DNA from 2 places in the Mycobacterium camsae genome. Region 2 is predicted to be linked to the other one. Evidence: predicted binding sites of a transcription regulator. Region 2 holds the regulator's gene; the other holds the start of a gene.

Region 1 (3,412 bases), 2.9 Mb from region 2:
GCCTCGCCGATGGCACGCACAATCCGGCCCGGCAGCGCACCCACGTAGGTGCGCCGGTGCCCGCGGATTTCCGCCTCGTCACGCACGCCGCCGAGGGCGACGCGGACGAACGCGCGGCCCAGCGCCCGGGCCACGCTTTCGCCCAGTGACGTCTTGCCGACCCCTGGGGGACCGGCAAGCACCATCACCGCACCGGACCCACGTCCGCCCACCAGCTGCAGACCGCGCTGGGCGCGACGGGTTCGCACCGCCAGGTACTCGACGATGCGGTCCTTGACGTCGTCCAGTCCGTGGTGATCGGCGTCCAGAATGCCCCGCGCGCCCGTCAGGTCGGTCGAGTCCTCGGTCCGCACGTTCCAGGGCAGGTCGAGCACGGTGTCCAGCCAGGTGCGGATCCAGCCGCTTTCCGGGCTCTGGTCGCTCACGCGTTCCAGCTTGCCGACCTCGCGCAACGCGGCCACGCGCACCTTCTCGGGCAGCTCAGCCGCCTCGACGCGGGCCCGGTAGTCATCAGAGCCGTCGGGTTCCCCCTCGCCGAGTTCCTTGCGGATGGCCGCCAGCTGCTGGCGCAGCAGGAATTCCTTCTGCGTCTTCTCCATGCCTTCTCGGACGTCCTCGGCGATCTTGTCGTTCACCTCGGTCTCGGCCAGATGCTCGCCGGTCCAGTCGATCAGCACGCGCAGCCGCTCGGCGACGTCCACCGTCTCCAGCAGCTCCCGCTTCTGCACATCGCTGAGATACGACGCGTAGCCGGACGTGTCCGCCAGCGCCGACGGGTCGGTCAGGCTGTTGACGTAGTCGACGATCTGCCAAGCCTCGCGGCGCTGCAGGATGGCCAGCAACAACTTCTTGTAGTCCGCCGCCAGTGCTTTGATCTCGTCGGTCACGTCGGCCTCGACGACTTCGGTCACCTCGACCCACAGCGCAGCGCCGGGGCCGGATGCTCCCGCGCCGATCTGGGCTCGGGTCTCGCCCCGCACGACAGCGGCACTGCCGCCCCCGGGCAGACGTCCCAGCTGCAGGATCTTCGCGATCACACCGTGTGACGGGTACCGGTCGTCCAGCCGGGGCGCGATCAGCAACTGCCCCGATTCGCTTGCCCGGGCAGCGTCGATTGCCGCGCGCGCGGCCTGCGAACTCGCGTCCAGCGCAATCGGCACCACCATCCCGGGCAAAACGATGGTGTCGGTGACGAACAGCACGGGAACCGATTTGGCTTCAGCCATCAATCCTCCAAAAGTTGAGTCTGCTTCGCTAAACCCAGCCGCGTGCCGATTTGTTCCGACTCGCCAGCGTGCTCGGGCGATGATCGGGTGGTGACGCTCACACCCGTGCCGCCTGGCGCCGACCCAGACACCCCGCGCCACGCACAATCCGCCGGCGCTGTTCGACCCGGCGCTGTTCGACCCGGCGCTGTTCGACCCGGCGCTGTTCGACTATGTCGGGCCCGGGTCAGGCGTTCAACGACCTGGTGCTCAACCGCGTTATCGCGGCGCCAGTCGTCTCAGCTGAGTGACGTGCTTCGGCGAAAGCTCTTGCAGGCAGCTCACACCCAGCAATCCCATGGTGCGGATGACTCCGCTCTGCAGTATGTCGATCGCCCGCCGGACACCCGCCTCGCCACCTGCCATCAGCCCGTACAGGTAAGCCCGTCCGACCAGGGTGCAGCGCGCGCCCAGGGCGATGGCCGCGACGATGTCTGCGCCCGACATGATGCCCGTGTCCATCAGCACCTCGGTGTCGGTGCCCAGCTCGCGTGCCACCACGGGCAGCAAATGGAACGGAACCGGCGCCCGATCGAGCTGTCGTCCACCGTGATTGGACAAGACGATGCCGTCCACACCCCGATCGACCACCGCGCGGGCGTCTTCGAGCGTCTGAATCCCTTTGACGACAAGCTTGCCCGGCCACTGCGACTTGATCCAGACCAGGTCGTCGAAGGTGACGCTGGGGTCGAACATCGTATTAAGGTACTCGCCCACGGTTCCCGACCAACGATCAAGGGATGCGAAGGACAGTGGTTCGGTGGTGAGCAGGTCGAACCACCAGTGCGGGTGCGGCACCGCGTCGAGCACGGTACGCAACGTCAACGCGGGCGGGATCGACATCCCGTTGCGCACATCGCGAAGTCGGGCCCCGGCCACCGGAACGTCCACCGTCACCAGCATCGTGTCGAAACCCGCGTCGGCGGCCCGCTGCACCAACTGCATCGAGCGCTCGCGATCCCGCCACATGTACAGCTGAAACCACTTGCGGCCCTGCGGGGCAGCGGTCACCAGGTCCTCGATCGCGGTGGTGCCCAGGGTGGACAGCGAGAACGGAATGCCGGCCGCCGCCGCGGCGCGCGCGCCGGCGATCTCGCCCTCGGTGTGCATCAAGCGGGTGAACCCGGTCGGCGCAATCGCGAACGGTAGGTCCACCGGCCGGCCCAGCACGTCCCACCCGGCCGACACATTGCTCACGTCGCGCAAAATGGCCGGATGAAACTCGATGTCGCGGAACGCTTGTCGAGCCCGCGTGATGGACAGCTCGTCTTCGGCGGCCCCGTCGGTGTAGTCGAACGCCGCCTTCGGGGTGCGGCGTTTGGCGATGCGGCGCAGATCCTCGATGGTCAGCGCGGCGTCCAGGCGCCGCCTGGTGCGATCGAACTGAGGCTTCTTGAATTGCAGCAACGGAGCCAGGTCCCGCACTCTGGGCACCTGCCGCTTGACCGTCATCGGTTCATCTAACCAGTGTGCGACGGTGGAGAGATGTCTGAACTACAGCGCTTCGTGGATGCGCAGGCCCCGGTCTACGACACCGTGCTCAACGAACTGCGGGCCGGACGCAAACGGAGTCACTGGATGTGGTTCGTCTTTCCTCAACTACGCGTGTTGGGCAGCAGCCCGACTGCGCAGCACTACGGCATCGCCTCACTCGCAGAGGCCCGCGCGTACCTCGACCACCCGGTGCTCGGGCCGCGACTGCGCGAGTGTGTCGCTGTGGTCAACGCGGTCGAGGGCCGCTCCGCCGAGCAGATTTTCGGCTGGCCCGACAACCTGAAGTTGCGTTCCTCGGTCACGCTGTTCGCCCGCGCCACCGACGACAACCATGATTTGTTGGCGCTGCTCGACAAGTATTACGACGGTGAGCCGGATCCGCTGACGGTGCGGCGGCTGGATTAGGGGCGCAGGATCCGCCAGCCGTGCGGTTCGATCTCCACGGTGTCGACCACCTCCTCGGGAGGCGCCGTCGAGCCGGCGATCAGCCGGGCCTGGGGGACGCCTAGCTCGGGCAGCGACAACCGCAGCGGCTCGGCGTCGATGTTGAGCGCGACCACCAGGGCGTCTTGGCCGCTGCGGGATTCGTAGACGTAGTGCTCGTTTTCCAGGCGCAGCGCACTGGTGGTCGCCCTCTGCAGCCACGGGTGGCG
Region 2 (3,412 bases):
GAACGTGTTGACCGGTTTGGGGCTCAAGCCATTCGGTGAAGAAGGCGAGGACTTCGACCCCGTGCTGCACGAGGCCGTGCAACACGAGGGTGGCGGCGGTCCTGACTCCAAACCAGTGATCGGCACCGTGATGCGACAGGGCTATCAGCTCGGTGAGCACGTGCTGCGTAACGCATTGGTGGCGGTCGTCGACACCGTGGGCGACCAGGCCGCCGGGCAGGCGGGGGCCGACGGAGCCGAAAACGGGCCGGCCGACACGAGCGATAACGCCGACGGCACCGGTGATTAAGGCACAGAATCAAAGGAATCAACGAGGAAAGGTAAGGAGGTGACGCGGTATGGCTCAGCGTGAATGGGTCGAGAAAGACTTCTACAAAGAGCTCGGCGTCCCCTCCGATGCCGACGCCAAGCAGATCAAGACCGCGTACCGCAAGCTGGCGTCCGATCTGCATCCGGACAAGAACCCCGCCGGAGCCGAACGGTTCAAGGCTGTCTCTGAGGCGTACAGCGTCTTGTCTGACGAAGCGAAGCGCAAAGAGTACGACGAAACCCGCCGGCTGTTCGCCGGCGGCGGCTTTGGTGGCCGTCGGTTCGATGCGGGTAACTTCGGCGGCTTCGGCGGAGGTGGTGATGGCGCCGAGTTCAACCTGAACGACTTGTTCGACGCCGCCGGCCGGTCCGGCGGCGCCAACATCGGCGATCTGTTCGGCGGGCTGTTCGGACGCGGCGGGACCGCCCGGCCCAGCCGGCCGCGGCGCGGCAACGACCTGGAGACCGAGACGGAACTGGATTTCGTCGAGGCCGCCAAGGGCGTCGCGATGCCGCTGCGGCTAACCAGCCCGGCGCCGTGCACCAACTGCCACGGCAGCGGTGCGCGGCCGGGCACCAGTCCGAAGGTGTGTCCCAACTGCAATGGTTCCGGCGTGATCAGCCGCAACCAGGGCGCGTTCGGGTTCTCCGAGCCGTGCACCGAATGTCGGGGCAGCGGCTCGATCATCGAGCACCCGTGCGAGGAGTGCGGCGGCAACGGCGCCACCACCCGCACCCGCACGATCAACGTGCGGATCCCACCGGGCGTCGAGGACGGCCAGCGGATTCGGCTGGCCGGACAGGGTGAGGCGGGCTTGCGCGGGGCGCCGTCGGGCGATCTGTACGTGACCGTCCATGTGCGCCCGGACAAGGTGTTCGGCCGTGACGGCGACGACCTCACCGTGACCGTACCGGTCAGCTTCACCGAATTGGCTTTGGGCTCAACACTTTCGGTGCCGACGTTGGACGGTAAGGTGGGCGTCCGGGTGCCGAAGGGCACGGCCGACGGTCGCATCCTGCGGGTGCGCGGCCGAGGTGTGCCCAAGCGCAGCGGCGGAAGCGGAGACCTGCTCGTCACCGTCAAGGTGGCGGTCCCGCCGAACCTGGAGGGCACTGCTCAGGAAGCGCTGGAAGCCTACGCGGCGGCCGAGCGGTCCAGTGGTTTCGACCCACGGGCAGGATGGGCGGGTAATCGCTGATGGCTTCCGGATCCAAGAAGAACGAGTCATCTCGGACCTTCCTGATCTCGGTGGCGGCCGAGCTGGCCGGTATGCATGCGCAGACCTTGCGCACCTACGACCGGCTCGGCCTGGTCAGCCCGCAGCGCACCGCCGGTGGTGGGCGCCGTTATTCCGAGCACGACGTCAACCTGCTGCGTGAGGTGCAGCGTCTCTCGCAGGACGAGGGCGTCAACCTTGCCGGCATCAAGCGCATCATCGAGCTGACCAATCAGGTGGAGGCGCTGCAGTCGCGGCTCACGGAGATGGCCGAGGAGTTGGCCGTGTTGCGCGCCAACCAGCGCCGCGAGGTCGCCGTTGTGCCCAAAAGCACCGCGCTGGTCGTCTGGCAGCCGCGCTCGCGCCGGTGAGTGCAGCCCGCGAGTCGCGGGCGAACGAACGGCGCCATCGACTCAAGCCGGTGAGTGCAGCCCGCGAGTCGCGGGCGAACGACGCAAGCCGGTGAGTTACGGCGTCGGGCTCTCCCCGAGGATGCCGGCCAGCTCCTTACCCACGTTGCCTAGCCCGGAGACGAAGGCCTGCGTCATCAGGTCGAGCACGCTGGTGTTGTAGAAGCCCGACAGGAAGTTGCCCAGGTTCGCCCAACCGGACTCCAGGGTGCCGAAGTTCTGGAAGCCCGACAGGTCGGGGCCGCCGGCGTTGAGCCAGCCGGATACCTGGCTGAAGGCGTTGCCGACACCCGAGACGGCGCCGTTGGCGGCGTTGAAGAAGCCCGAGGCGCCACCGGCACCGGCGTTGAAGAAGCCCGATGAGGGCACCGGACCGGAGTTGAAGAAGCCCGGGGCCTGCTGCCAGCCGAAGTCGAAGGTGAACGGCCCGACGGTGCCGTTGCCGGCCATGTTGATGGGGTTGGAGAAGTTGAAAATAATCGGCGTTTCGGGGTTCAGCACGCTCGCGTCGACGGTGAACGGGCCGAGGTTCTGCGTGGTGATGGGAATCGGCGGGAGCGTGGCGCGGAGCACACAGCCGACGAACGGGATGTAGATGACGCAGATCGAGACAACCAGGCTGATCGGTATCTCGAACTGGGCGATGGTGAACAGGTCCTGGGTGACGGCGTTGATGGTTCCGGTGACCGGAATCTCGATGTCGCCCGCGATGCTGTAGTCCCAGGGGATCGGTGGAATGGTGGTTTCGTAACGGAACCCGCCGAGACCTTGGAAGTCGCCGCGCCAGAAGAAGCCGTTGTTGTAGTCGCCGCCGTTGTAGCCGCCGGTGTTGAAGTCGCCGTAGTTGCCGATGCCGGTGTTGGAGTTTCCGGTGTTGATCCACCCGGTGTTGTAGTCGCCCGGGTTGAAGCCGCCGGTGTTGTAGTTACCCGAGTTGAAGCTGCCGGTGTTGACGTTGCCGGAGTTGCCAATGCCGGTGTTGAAGTTGCCAGAGTTGCCGAAGCCGGTGTTGACCAGGCCGGTGTTGAAGAAGCCGGAGTTGACCTGGCCGCTGTTGCCGATCCCGGTGTTGAAGCTCCCGGAGTTGCCGATGCCCCAGTTACCCTCGCCGGAGTTGAAGAACCCAACGTTGTTGGTGCCGGAGTTGAACAGGCCGACGTTGCCGCTGCCGGAGTTGAAGCCGCCGAATCCGACTTGGGCATTGCCGGAGAGCCCGATGCCGATGTTTCCGTCGCCGGTGTTGCCGAAGCCGATGTTGTTCGTTCCGGTGTTGCCGAAGCCGATGTTGAGGGTGCCGGTGTTGCCCAATCCGAAGTTCTGGACTGCCGGTGCCGATCCCAAGCCGGAGTTGCCGAAGCCGACGTTCCCGAAACCGATGTTGCCGGGGCCGAAGTTCTGGTCGCCGATGTTGCCCCAGCCGACGTTGAGGTTGCCGATGTTGCCGCCGCCAAGGTTGAAGGTGCCGATGTTGGCATT

What was found. The regulator HspR, encoded in region 2, represses chaperone genes until heat shock. The targets are predictions, from matches to a motif close to ANNTGAGTNNNNNNNACTCANNT.
Region 1: a site for HspR is predicted at 1,239-1,261, ahead of lon (endopeptidase La). Genes of this name have one in related genera too.

What each region holds. Positions count from the first base shown of each region.
Region 1 covers NZ_CP070973.1:3,743,041-3,746,452, forward strand. Annotated here, with positions in the region: gene lon (endopeptidase La) at 1-1,226, opposite strand, end outside; gene JX552_RS15825 (alpha-hydroxy acid oxidase) at 1,485-2,717, opposite strand; gene JX552_RS15830 (DUF1810 domain-containing protein) at 2,751-3,164, shown strand; partial or broken gene JX552_RS15835 (alpha-amylase family protein) at 3,161-3,412, opposite strand, start outside.
Region 2 covers NZ_CP070973.1:854,095-857,506, forward strand. Annotated here, with positions in the region: gene grpE (nucleotide exchange factor GrpE) at 1-289, shown strand, start outside; gene dnaJ (molecular chaperone DnaJ) at 339-1,508, shown strand; gene JX552_RS03600 (heat shock protein transcriptional repressor HspR) at 1,508-1,897, shown strand; partial or broken gene JX552_RS33920 (hypothetical protein) at 2,702-3,412, opposite strand, start outside.